4 regions of the Planococcus chinensis genome follow, and region 4 is predicted to be linked to each of the others. Evidence: predicted binding sites of a transcription regulator. Region 4 holds the regulator's gene; each other region holds the start of a gene.
What was found. Region 4 encodes LexA, which represses DNA repair genes until DNA is damaged. Its sites were predicted from a motif close to CGAACATATGTTCG; they were not measured.
Positions count from the first base shown of each region.

Region 1: ruvA (Holliday junction branch migration protein RuvA) is a predicted target of LexA. The motif match lies at 1,150-1,163, and genes of this name have one in related genera.
Region 2: ACFSDB_RS10360 (YhjD family protein) is a predicted target of LexA. The motif match lies at 1,872-1,885, and genes of this name have one in related genera.
Region 3: ACFSDB_RS16905 (carbohydrate kinase) is a predicted target of LexA. The motif match lies at 1,435-1,448, and genes of this name have one in related genera.

Region 1 covers NZ_JBHUFW010000011.1:242,230-245,322, forward strand. Annotated here, with positions in the region: gene pheA (prephenate dehydratase) at 1-20, shown strand, start outside; gene ACFSDB_RS13785 (transcription repressor NadR) at 538-1,071, opposite strand; gene ruvA (Holliday junction branch migration protein RuvA) at 1,199-1,795, shown strand; gene ruvB (Holliday junction branch migration DNA helicase RuvB) at 1,815-2,819, shown strand; gene queA (tRNA preQ1(34) S-adenosylmethionine ribosyltransferase-isomerase QueA) at 2,833-3,093, shown strand, end outside.
Region 2 covers NZ_JBHUFW010000007.1:84,249-87,341, reverse strand. Annotated here, with positions in the region: gene uvrB (excinuclease ABC subunit UvrB) at 1-54, opposite strand, end outside; gene ACFSDB_RS10370 (IDEAL domain-containing protein) at 272-511, opposite strand; gene ACFSDB_RS10365 (competence protein ComK) at 868-1,422, shown strand; gene ACFSDB_RS10360 (YhjD family protein) at 1,483-1,851, opposite strand; gene ACFSDB_RS10355 (ABC1 kinase family protein) at 1,973-3,093, opposite strand, start outside.
Region 3 covers NZ_JBHUFW010000014.1:56,637-59,729, reverse strand. Annotated here, with positions in the region: gene ACFSDB_RS16910 (pseudouridine-5'-phosphate glycosidase) at 1-327, opposite strand, end outside; gene ACFSDB_RS16905 (carbohydrate kinase) at 324-1,418, opposite strand; gene ACFSDB_RS16900 (aminopeptidase) at 1,562-2,794, shown strand; gene ACFSDB_RS16895 (hypothetical protein) at 2,880-3,020, shown strand.
Region 4 covers NZ_JBHUFW010000004.1:804,451-807,543, forward strand. Annotated here, with positions in the region: gene ACFSDB_RS06250 (class I SAM-dependent methyltransferase) at 42-776, shown strand; gene lexA (transcriptional repressor LexA) at 834-1,454, opposite strand; gene yneA (cell division suppressor protein YneA) at 1,621-1,938, shown strand; gene ACFSDB_RS06265 (YneB family resolvase-like protein) at 1,935-2,588, shown strand; gene ACFSDB_RS06270 (DUF896 domain-containing protein) at 2,647-2,880, shown strand; gene tkt (transketolase) at 3,034-3,093, shown strand, end outside.

The DNA of each region.
Region 1 (3,093 bases), on a different contig from region 4:
ATGTCTATAAGAATTCGTAAGATCTGTCCCGCAGCCTGGGTGCTGCGGGATTTTTTTTGTGGGCGGGGGATGGAATAAAGGAGGGTGCCGCATATTGGGTGTGGCACAAGTAAAAGGAGGAATGTTTCAAGTTAATTTTAAATACTGCAAGTAAATATGGAATACTGCAAGTAAATTAGAAATACTGCAAGTAAATATGAAATACTGCAAGTAAATATGAAATACTGCAAGTAAATATGGGATACTGCAAGTAAATATGGGATACTGCAAGTAAATTTAAAATACTGCAAGTAAAGTTGCATTTTCGCTTTTCGCTTGCGAAAAGCCGGCATTCGGAGGGATTAAGGTTTTGGAGAAAGCCGCGGAAAAGGGCGAATCGCCTATAAATCCGAAATATCGCCGATAAATCGTGAGAATCGCCGATAAAATTATAAAACCGCAGATAAATCCCTAATATCGCAGATAAACCGCACCCAAAAAATCCCCCAACAAAAAAAGCGCAGAATCCATAAAGATTCCGCGCTCCTTCTATAAACCCTATTCCGTATCCTCCAGCAAAAACCCGTGTTTCCGCATCGCGTCGACTGCCGCGTCGAGCACGGATTCAGTCGGCCCGGTGATGGTGTGGAGGTGCGTTCCGTCCGTCAGTTCGAGCAGGTAGCTCGCCCCGGTGGCGCGCACGCGTTCCATGAACACGCCGACTTCCGCAGCATTCGAGACGTGGATGCCCGCCGTCAGTTCGCCGTACACTGGGTGCTCGACCGAGACGTCCTTGACCGTTGCGCCCGCGCCGACGAGGATCAGCAGTTCCTCTTCGGTCTCGTCCGGCAGGTGGCGGCAGGCGATCTGGCGGCTCGCTCCGGTGGCCGCTCCTTGGTCCATGTATAGATAGCCTTGGCTCGTCGCGAGGATCGGTTCGCTGCGCGCTTTCAGAAGCGTCATGTCGCTGACGATGACCTGGCGCGAAACGCCCGCAAATGTTGCGAGTTCGCCGCCGGTCAGGGGAGCTCCTGCCGTCTTTAATTTCTCCAATAAAATCTGGCGGCGCTGTTCGCCGTAAAGTTTTTTCATAAAGAAATCCCAGCTTTCTCAATATAATAATCTTATCTTACCACGGACAAATTCCGAACGGGTTTATTTCGTATAAGGCGAACAAATATGCTATAATCAATAGGTTAAATTGAAGGAGCGAACGTCCATGTATGATTACATAAAAGGGGTCGTCACACGCGTGACGCCTGAATATTTGGTAGTGGAACAGCAAGGGGTCGGCTGGCAGATCTTCGCCCCGAACCCGTACTCGTTCGGCACCGAGGAATTGCAGGTGTTCCTGCACCACCATGTGCGGGAAGATGCGCATCTCCTGTTCGGCTTCCCGACGCTCGAGCAGCGGGAATTGTTCCGCAAGCTCATCTCGGTGTCGGGCATCGGACCGAAAGGGGCACTCGCCATCCTAGCGAGCGGCGAGCCGCAGCACGTCATCGAAGCGATTGAACGGGAAGACGAGTCGTACCTCGTGAAATTCCCGGGCGTCGGCAAAAAGACCGCGCGGCAGATGATCCTCGATTTGAAAGGCAAGCTGGCAGAGTTTTTCGATGCGCCGTTCCTTTCGAACGATGCGCCGGGCTTGCTGTCGGATGACGACATCGAACTCGAAGAAGCGATGCTCGCCCTTGGCGCCCTCGGCTACTCGGAACGCGAAATCGCAAAAGTGAAACCGAAACTGAAAGACCTGGACTTGAATACGGAAGGCTATATGAAGAAGGCCTTGCAATTATTATTGAAACAATCTTGATGAAAGGGAGGCGAACGGCATGGAAGAACGTGTAATCGGCGGCGAAATATCGGAATTTGACGAGCGCTTTGAACAGTCGCTGCGCCCGCAATTCCTATCCCAATATATCGGCCAGCAAAAAGTAAAGCACAACCTCGAGATTTTCATCGAAGCGGCGAAGATGCGCCAGGAAAGCCTGGACCACGTCCTGTTGTACGGGCCTCCCGGACTCGGGAAGACGACGCTTGCTGCGGTTATCGCGAACGAGATGGAAGTCGGCGTGAAAATGACGAGCGGTCCGGCGATCGAACGCCCGGGCGACCTGGCGGCGATCGTCTCGTCGCTTGAACCCGGAGACGTGTTGTTCATCGACGAGATCCATCGCCTGAACCGCTCGATCGAAGAAGTGCTGTACCCGGCGATGGAGGATTTCTGCCTCGACATCGTCGTCGGCAAAGGCCCGACCGCGCGCTCGGTGCGGCTGGATCTCCCGCCGTTCACCTTGATCGGTGCGACGACGCGCGCAGGCGCCCTGTCTGCGCCGCTGCGCGACCGTTTCGGCGTGCACGCGCGGCTCGACTATTACGACACGGAATCACTGACGGACATCGTCGAACGGAGCTCGAAATTGTTCGAGGCGGACATCGCCCCGAACGCAGCGGTTGAAATCGCACGTCGAAGCCGGGGGACCCCGCGAATCGCGAACCGCCTCTTGAAGCGCGTGCGCGATTTTGCGCAGGTGCGCGGCAACGGCACGATCACCGAAACCATCGCCGAACAAGCGCTTGAGATGCTGCAGGTCGACCCGCTCGGCCTCGACCACATCGACCACAAGCTGATGATGGGCATGATCACGCGGTTCCGCGGCGGCCCGGTCGGCCTTGATACGATTGCTGCGAGCATTGGCGAGGAATCGACGACGATCGAAGACGTCTACGAACCGTATCTCCTGCAGATCGGTTTTATTCAGCGGACCCCGAGAGGCCGCGTTGTCACCCATACCGCCTATGAGCATTTCAATATGGAAATGCCTGAATCTAAATAAAGGAAGTTTTAACATGAACGTAAATGATTTTGATTTCGAATTGCCGGAAGACCTGATTGCCCAGACGCCGCTGCTTGACCGTACGTCGAGCCGCCTTTTAGTTATGGACAAGGAATCCGGCGAAGTCACACACCGCCATTTCCGCGACATCATCGAACACCTCCACGCAGGCGACACGCTGGTGTTGAACGATACGCGCGTCTTGCCGGCGCGCCTAATGGGCACGAAAGAAGACACCGGCGCGAACATCGAATTGCTGCTCTTGAAGCAAATC
Region 2 (3,093 bases), on a different contig from region 4:
CGGCTGATCGCCTGCCGGTTCATAGGGTGCTTGCAGGTTGAATTCCTGTTTCATAATAGATGTCCTCCCGTTCGTTCAGTCTCTCTATTTTATCATATGCCCTAAAAAACCCCTAACAAAAAGCGAACGTATGTTTTTCAGTGCTTTTCTTGGCAAAATAAAACCGGATTTCCGGACAAGCGATCCGAATTCCGGCGGAAATATAAAAGGCGCAGTGGACTTTGGGTCCGCTGCGCCTTTTATTGAACACCCCCGATAGGAGCATCTTTATCTATTCATCTTCACGTTTCAATGCTTTTAATTGGTCGCTGTACTTGATAAATGCGTTTCGGTCGTTATTGTCCAGGGCTTCGTCGATGAGGGCCATCAATTGCTCTTCTTGCTGCGAACGGTGTACATGCTTTAGGAAAAGATCGAGATAAATATCGTTCAGCAGTTTTTCCGCTTCAGTCGTTTTCTTTGTCTGGGCCATCGCCTTCATGAAATCAGCATAAGAATAATAGTTTTCCATTCTTCATCACCCCGAATGCTTTTCATTAGTATACAATAAAAAAATTCAAAGGACAATCGTTTTTTGAAAATTCCAATGAATTAGACGTATTAGTTTTCAAGGGGTGTTTTTTCCATGCTCTTTTTCGGTTGTTTCATATGTATTTTCTTCTTGCTTCTGTTTTATAGCGCTTGCTTTTCCAACCGGCTGGTTCAGAACACAGAGCCTCGCGATCTTTCTGTGCCCTTCTTCAGCCGGCGTTTTCAGTTGCGCACCATTTTTTCAGAAAAATTTATATTTTCCATTTTAATGGATTGATTAATCTGATTTTTTCCTTATAATGTTATATATATAGTAAATTTGAGGGGTGTATTTTATTGGGTAGAAAGAATTATCAGCCCTTGTCCTATACGATTTGCAGCAACACGTATGCACTTTTACCGTATGTGGATGGCCATCGGAACTGGACTCGGGTAATTGAAGACCGCAGCGAATTTGTCGTGGAGGAATCGGTCTATAAAATCGTCAGTTCCTCCTGCACATTTTATAGAGGTTCGCTTGAAAGCGCCACACTCTATTCCCAAAAGGCCATCCGGGTCAAACACAAACCGCCGGTCATCATCGGCGAGTATTACGGCAATCCGCTGATTTTCTTTCCGACCCATTCGCCGAAGAACCGCGACTCGGTCTGGCTCAACTTCGATGCCGTCGAACTGATCGACAGCGACGACAGCGGCAAGGGAACCTTGATCCACTTGAGCAACGGCGCTATCGTGCCGCTTGATGTTTCGCCGATCGCCCTTCGGAACCAGCACTCGTTTGCAGGCTCGCTGCGAAGATTTTTCAAAAATGCCCAGCAAGTGCATAAGCACCAAATGGTTTATTTGACGAAGCGCAGATATCCGCCGAGAAAACAGCATCCGATGGATTGATGGAATGGAATACACGAGAGGCAGACTTCAGTCAGCCTCTTTTTTTGTCGTCTTTTCCGTTCATCGCATTTCCCGGTTTGCCATCGCCAGATACATCCGCAGAAGTTCCTCCACCCGGTTGCGCAGCCGCACATTCAGATAGCGCCGATGGTCTTCATAGCCCCCGTGGAAGAAGACGAACTCGGTGAACGTATCGTCGCGTGCGCCCTTGAACATTTTCATATGGTGCTTGCGCATATGGACCTTTGTTTCCTTCAGCTCCTGCTGCACGTGCCGGATCGCCCCTTCCACCAATTCCAGATACGGGCGGTTCAGCTTGAAAGACCCTTTTTCAAATAACAGGCGGTCGCGCTCCAGCACAATCAGCACCATCGGCAAATAAATCGCATTTTCGAAATGGACGATTTCCTCTTGTGAGATCAACGGCATGATTAACACCTCCTCAAAAGGGAACGTTTGTTCTCATTTTTAATTTTACCCTCATTTCTTGAAAATGCAAGAGCCCCCGGCAAATAAAAAAACCTGCGCCGGTTGCAGCACAGGCAGAACATTATTTGATCGAGCGGTAGACCCAGAGCGAGCCGACGAAAAATCCGGAAGAAACCCAGAGGTAAGGCTCGTTCCAAAACCATACCGATACCGAAATCCCGGCAAAGGACAACACAGTGAAGACGCCGGCCAGCATGCGGCTTTGGAGATTGCGCTGGTGTTCGCGCTCCCTGCCATCCCGGTTTTCCAGGTAATGGCGCATGCGCTCCGGTTCTTCCAGGTAATTGATGACTTTCTGAGGGAAGGCGCGCAACGGGCCGGAAGCATTGAGCACCCAGCGAAGGACATCTCCCCGCCCGAATACGCGCTTTTCTTCCTGCTGTGAAGACGCCCATTCAATGACACGCGGCCGTGCAAGCGCCAGCAAGTCGATGCCCGGATCGAGCACGTTGAGCACGCCGACAAAAATGGATGCCGCCCTTCCGAAGAAGGCGAACTCGGCCGGCAGCTGGACGGGCTGTGTGCGCACGATGTTCTGCATGTCCTTGAACAGCCGCTCCACGACAAAGCTGTCCATCTGCATCAATTCGTTCGATTCATAAGCGGCCACCAAGCGGGCGATAGTGTCCGCCAGCAGCTCGCGGTTCGCCTGCGGCAGCAGGAAGCGCAATTCTTCGAGGGCATCGAGCACTTGGTCGTAATTTTTGAAGATGATACCTTCGGCGATCCGCAGCACCGCCTGGGCGTCCTTTTTAGTAATGGTGCCGGTCATCCCGAAATCGATCAGCACAATGGTACCGTCCGGCTTCAGCAAGACATTGCCGCCGTGCGGATCGGCATGGAACTGTCCGCCGTACAGGACTTGTTCAAGAAACAGGATGAACAGGCGCTCCGCAATTTCGTGGCGGTCCAGTTCATGTTTTTCAATAAATGCCAGGTCAGTGATGCGCGCCCCTTCGATCCATTCCATGACCAGCACGCGGCGGGTCGACACTTCATCGAAATAGACCGGAAAACGGATGCCCTCCATCCCGGAAAAGCGGTCCGCAAATGACCGACCGCTCTGCAGCTCCTGGAGAAAATTCAATTCGGCGCCGATGGTTTCGGTCATTTCCCGCATCAATTGCGTAAAATTGATCTGCTTGGACAGCGGCGTGAACGTTTTCATAAACCAGATGACAA
Region 3 (3,093 bases), on a different contig from region 4:
GGTTGCAGCCACTGTAGTCGCTCCGATTTTCTTTGTGGCAATCAATTGGCCGATGTCGCGGCGTGAAACTTTCGCTACATCCGGGCTGTTGCCCAGCAACTCGAGTTCATCTGCTGACAAACCGATTTTAATCTTGCCGTCCATGATGGCGATTGTAGCCGGTACCGCTCCGTTTTCACGGATGATGTCTTCAACAATGCGGGCTGTCTCCACGTTTTGCGGATACGGCATGCCGTGTGAAATGATTGTCGATTCCAGAGCCACCACCGGGCGGTTATTGTCCATTGCTTCCTGTACTTCTGTTGAATATGAAATCATTGTTTTCATAAAATCTCCTCCAGTTCTTTTTGTAGGTTCTCTGCGGATAAGGTGCTGCGGACGGTCAATTCGCTTTGAAGCGTCTTGGCCGCATTGACCAGCCCTGCATTTATTATTTCCTTCAATGGCAATTTTTCCATCACAGCATGGATCAAGCCGCCCGAAAATGCGTCGCCTGCTCCTGTTACATCCACTACCGCTGGCACCGTGTGCGCAGCAAAATGGCGGATCCCTTCGATGTTGCCGGCAACGACACCGTCGCCGCCGCCGGTAATCACGATATTCTGTACACCGTGCTCCATCAGTTTTTCACAGGCTGCGCGCCATTCATCCGGCGTCTCGACAGGAGTTCCCAGATAGCGGGCTGCCTCGCCGCGATTGAGGATCAGCCACGAAATGCCGGAAAGATCCGGTCCAAGCCTGTCCATTTTCGGTTCTGAGACCGGGATGACTGCAAGAGGAATATCCCTTGCCTTTGCCAGCCTCTGAATATAGCCGATGGTCTCTTTCGGGCAGTTCAAATCGGCAACGAGGAAACTTGCTCCCATAAGCACGGCCTCGCTGCGCTTGATGTACTCTGGCGTCATGGAGTCGTAGATGGCCATATCCGCCAGCGCCAAGACCAATTCGCCGTCCGGTTGAAGAACAGCAGTATATGTGCCTGTCGCCAGCCCTTCCAGCGCCTTCGTCAATTCAAGGCTCATAAAAGGCGCTGACTGCTCTTCGATCAATCGCCATTCCGGATCGTTTCCTGCAATGGACAGCAATTTGACCGGATGGCCAAGCCTGCCGAGATTCTCCGCCACGTTGCGGGCTACTCCGCCGACGCTTCCGCTAGCAGAAGCAGGATTCGATGTTGCCATCTGGACCGGTTGGCTGAGGCGGAACTTGCGATCGACGTTGGCGCCGCCGATCGAAACTACCACCCCTTCTTCTGGGAGCACATATGCACGCCCTGCAATTTTCCCTTTCCGGATCAATCCGGAAATCAGATTGGCTACTGACGGCCTTGAAAGGTTCAATTGTTCGGCCATTTCCTGCTGCGAAAGGTAGGGATTCCTGCGAAGAAGCGCCAGCACTTCCAACTCTTTTTTAAGCATTTCCACCGCCCCTTTACAAACATTTGTTTATATCATAAACAATTATAATTAAATTTGCAAGCAGTATCCTTCTTTCTTTTTTAAAACGTTGCCAGGTCATTCTGAACATTGCTAAAATAGAAAAGATGAAAGGGGAGATTTAATTGACATCATTTAACGAGAAATTGGCGCGCTATGCAGAACTTGCGGTGAACGTCGGCGTCAACGTGCAGCCGGGTCAGCAGATTTATATCGTGGCTTCATTGGAGGCTGCTCCGTTTGTCCGCTTGGTCACTAAAAAAGCATATGAAGCCGGCGCAAAGCAGGTCCATGTCGACTGGCAGGACGATGAAGTGACGCGCCTGCGCTTTGAACTTGCGCCGGAAGATTCGTTCAGCGAGTATCCTGCATGGAAAGTGCAGGAGCGGGAGCAATTGGCTGAAGGCGGAGCTGCTTTTATCAGCATCGTTTCCCAAAGCCCGGATCTGTTGAAAGGAATTGAATCGAAACGCATCGCCGCTTTCCAGAAAGCAGCTGGAACGGCGCTAAATAAATATCGCCAATATGTACAGTCCGACAAAATCAGTTGGACCGTCTTGGCAGCGGCTTCACCCGACTGGGCAGCCAAAGTGTTTGCAGAACTGCCGGCAGAACAGCAGATGGATGCCTTGTGGGAAGCTATTTTCAAAGCCGTGCGTGCAGACTTGGCCGACCCGGTGGAAGAATGGAAAAAACACGATCAATTGCTGCATACAAAAGTGGATTATTTAAACAGCAAAAAATACGCGAAACTGCATTACACTTCGCCGAATACGGACCTGGAAGTTGCATTGCCAAAAGGCCATCTCTGGTGCGGCGCAGGTTCTATCAATGAAAAAGGCGATGCATTCATGGCGAACATGCCGACGGAAGAAGTGTTCACTGTACCTGATAAGGAAGGCGTCAATGGCTATGTGTCCAGCACAAAACCGTTGAGCTACGGCGGCAACATCATCGACGATTTCAAAGTGACATTCGAAAACGGCCGCATCGTCGAGGTCACAGCAGCACAAGGCGAAGAAGTCTTGAAAGAATTGGTGGCTACTGATGAAGGGTCGCATTACTTGGGTGAAGTGGCTTTGGTGCCGCATCACTCGCCGATTTCCAATTCGAACATCCTGTTCTACAATACTTTGTTCGATGAAAACGCGTCGAACCATTTTGCCATCGGCAGCGCTTACGCCTTTTGCCTTGAAGGCGGAAAAACGATGAGTTCGGATGATTTGCTTGCGCACGGCTTGAACCAAAGCATCACCCATGTCGACTTCATGGTCGGCTCAGAGAAAATGGACATTGACGGCGTGCTTGAAGACGGCACGCGCGAGCCGCTGTTCCGCAATGGAAACTGGGCGTTCTAAGCCTCACGAATTCGACACTTAATTTTTTGCCGGTTATCATGTATACTAAAGAATGATAACGGCAGATGAAGGAGGAGTTATTCCTATGTTAGAAGGCGTCGTGGTAGTTCTTGGTTTTATGGTTGTTATCTTCTTGTTCTTCTTTACGCTTCTGCATTTCCTTGGCAGAGAGCTTCATTCACATGATGCAGAGCATGTAGATCCGCTACCGAAAAAGAGATATTGAGAAAGAGTCCGTTTTCCGCTCAGGGAACGGGCTTTTTTTCTTTTGTTGTACGACTTTTTTATTACATTTTCAA
Region 4 (3,093 bases):
TGAGGAATGAGAGAAATCGATAAAAAAGGGGCGGTATAAAAATGGAATACAGGGGTTCGAGCGTTTATGAGGAAGAAGATTTTTTAGCGGCATACCTGTCAAGGCGGAACCGGAACGAAAGCCCGAACAACGCCATCGAAAGGCCGATCTTTTTGGAGTTGCTCGGGGACTTCGCGGGTGCGGAAATCCTTGACCTCGGCTGCGGAGACGGCTATTTTGGAAGGGAGCTGCTCGGAGGAGGTGCAAGATCCTATACCGGCATTGAAGCTTCAGTTCAAATGAAGCAGAAGGCGGAAGCAATCCTGGCAGGAACCAACAGCCAGATTTTTCACAGGGACATCGCATCCTTCCCTTATCCGGAAGCTGCTTATGACATAGTGGCTTCACGCTTTGTCATCCATTACATAGCCGATATCAATGCATTATTCCAGGAAATTCACAAAGCATTGAAGCCGGGCGGGAAATTCGTTTTCACCGTCCAGCATCCATTGACGACATCCTCGTTCGGAAGCAAAGAACTGGGAGACAGGCGCGGCGATTGGCGGGTCGATGATTATTTCATCGAAGGGGAGCGCCGGGAGCCTTGGATCAACAAAACCGTCATCAAGCACCACCGGACCACTGAAAGCTACTTCACTGCATTGATGGGAGCCGGATTCAACGTAGCGGCATTGCGGGAAGGCATGCCGGTCCGTGCCAATTTTAGCAGTGAACAAGAGTTTAACCGGCGGCAGCGCATTCCGCTGATGCTGATTTTTTCAGGGGTGAAAGAATAGAGAAAACAAAAAACGCTGAGAAGCTTGTTCTCAGCGTTTTCCTATTTGTTCGAGCTATTAATGCAATTGGCGGTAAACGCCTACCACTTTGCCCAGGATGGTGACCTGGTCAACGATGATCGGGTCCATTGATGAGTTTTCAGGCTGCAGGCGGAAATAATTGTTTTCGCGGAAAAAGCGTTTTACTGTCGCTTCATCTTCTGCCGTCATGGCCACGACGATATCTCCATTGTTCGCAGTCTGCTGTTGTTTCACCACAACGTAGTCACCGTTGAAAATCCCGGCTTCGATCATACTTTCACCCATGATTTCGAGCATGAAAATATGGTCGTCTTCTGTACCGTAGGACTGGGGAAGCGGGAAATACTCTTCAACATTTTCGATCGCTGTAATCGGAACACCGGCTGTTACTTTACCGATCAAAGGTACATGCAGAACCGGGCTTTTTTCGATCAACGCTTCATCTGTAGAGATGATTTCGATAGCTCTCGGTTTGGTCGGATCCCGTCGGATCAGGCCTTTGCTTTCGAGACGGGCAAGATGGCCATGGACAGTCGAACTTGATGCCAAGCCAACTGCTTCCCCGATTTCGCGGACGGATGGCGGATAGCCTTTAGCCCGGACTTCGTCTTTTATAAAAGTTAAAATATCTTCTTGGCGCTTCGATACTTTTTTCAACAGTTTCACCTCTTTTTAGTTGTTCAGTATGTTTTTCTACCCATAGTATACCAACTTGGGCTATGAAATGCAAACATAGGTTCGAATTTATTTGTTGACAAAAACACTTGTTCGCATTAAAGTAAGAACATATATTCCGAACACACATTCTTAGGAGGCGTTTTATATGACATTCATCCGCAGAAATTCTTATCTAACTCTATTATTTGCCCTTATCCTTTCATTTTCGTTCTACTCGGTCTTCACCCATAAGAACCAGGAACCACAGATGAGCCTTGTCCAGATTGAAGAAGGCGACACGCTGTGGACGCTGGCAGAATCATTCAGCGGCAATACACCGCATCAGGAGTGGATAGAAGCTATCATGGAAGAGAATAATCTACACACTCCGAAAATCGTCGCAGGACAGTCGATCAAGATTCCCAGCGAACAACTGAAATTCGCCCCAGATGAAACCATAAAGCTGGCAGGTGATGCAGAATGAAGAAGACTGCATTGGTTTATTGCCGCGTCAGCACCACGAAAGACACCCAGGAAAGTTCGCTCGAACGCCAGGAGGAAGAACTGCTGAAATTCGCATTTGAACAAGGCTATATGGTCGACCAGGTCTTCTCAGACCAGCACAGCGGCTATGAAATGGACCGTGAAGGCCTGTTGGAAATGCTCAACAGCATCAAGCGGGACAAAATTGCGGCGGTTTTTATCCAGGATGAAACCCGCCTTGGCCGCGGGCATGCCCGCATTGCCTTGCTGCATGTCATGAAAAAGTACGGCGTCGAAGTTTTTACACTGTCTGATGGAGGGCCGATTGCGCTCAATGACATGGACGATATGGTGTTGGAAATCTTGGCGATCGTCGAAGAATACCAACGCAAAATACATAACGCCAAAATCAAGCGCGGCATGAAACGTGCAGTGGAGAACGGCTACAAACCTGAGCGTAACCTGAAAGGGAAAGGCAATCCGGAAGGGCGGGAGCGCCTGGATTTGCCGATCGACCAGATTGTCAGCCTGAAGGAGAACGGGTTGACGTTCCATGAAATCGCCGTGACTCTTCAAGGCTTCGGCTACCAGGCCAGCAAAGCGACAGTCCATCGCCGCTACAAAGAGTTCCAAGGCATGAAACAGGGCTAAATCATTGCAGAAATTCCGCTTCTTTTGTACGATATGAAAGAGAAAGGCGGGGTTCTATTTGTTATCTCCAGAAAAAATCAGACGCATCAACGAGCTGGCGCGCAAATCCAAAACGGCCGGTTTATCAATTGAAGAAGCCAAAGAGCAATCAGCGCTTCGGCAGGAATACTTGCAGACGTTCCGCACGAGTATGCGCGGCACGATTGAAAATGTAAAAGTGATCGATCCGGAAGGCACAGATGTGACACCGGAGAAAATCAAAAATATCCGGGAGAATAAGTATTTGAATTAATGCTTATTCTCTTTTTTTGATGCGCCAAAGTTTAGCGCCATTCTTCCGGCACATTCCGGATTGAGTAGCCAGCTGGCGCTTTTCTAGTTGTATTCTTTTCTATTGTTGACTACACTAGAATAGGATTAAAAAAGATAGTGAGAGGATGTTATTATGTCAAACCACGCAGATCAACTTGCAGTAACAACGATTCGCACGCTTTCAATCGATGCA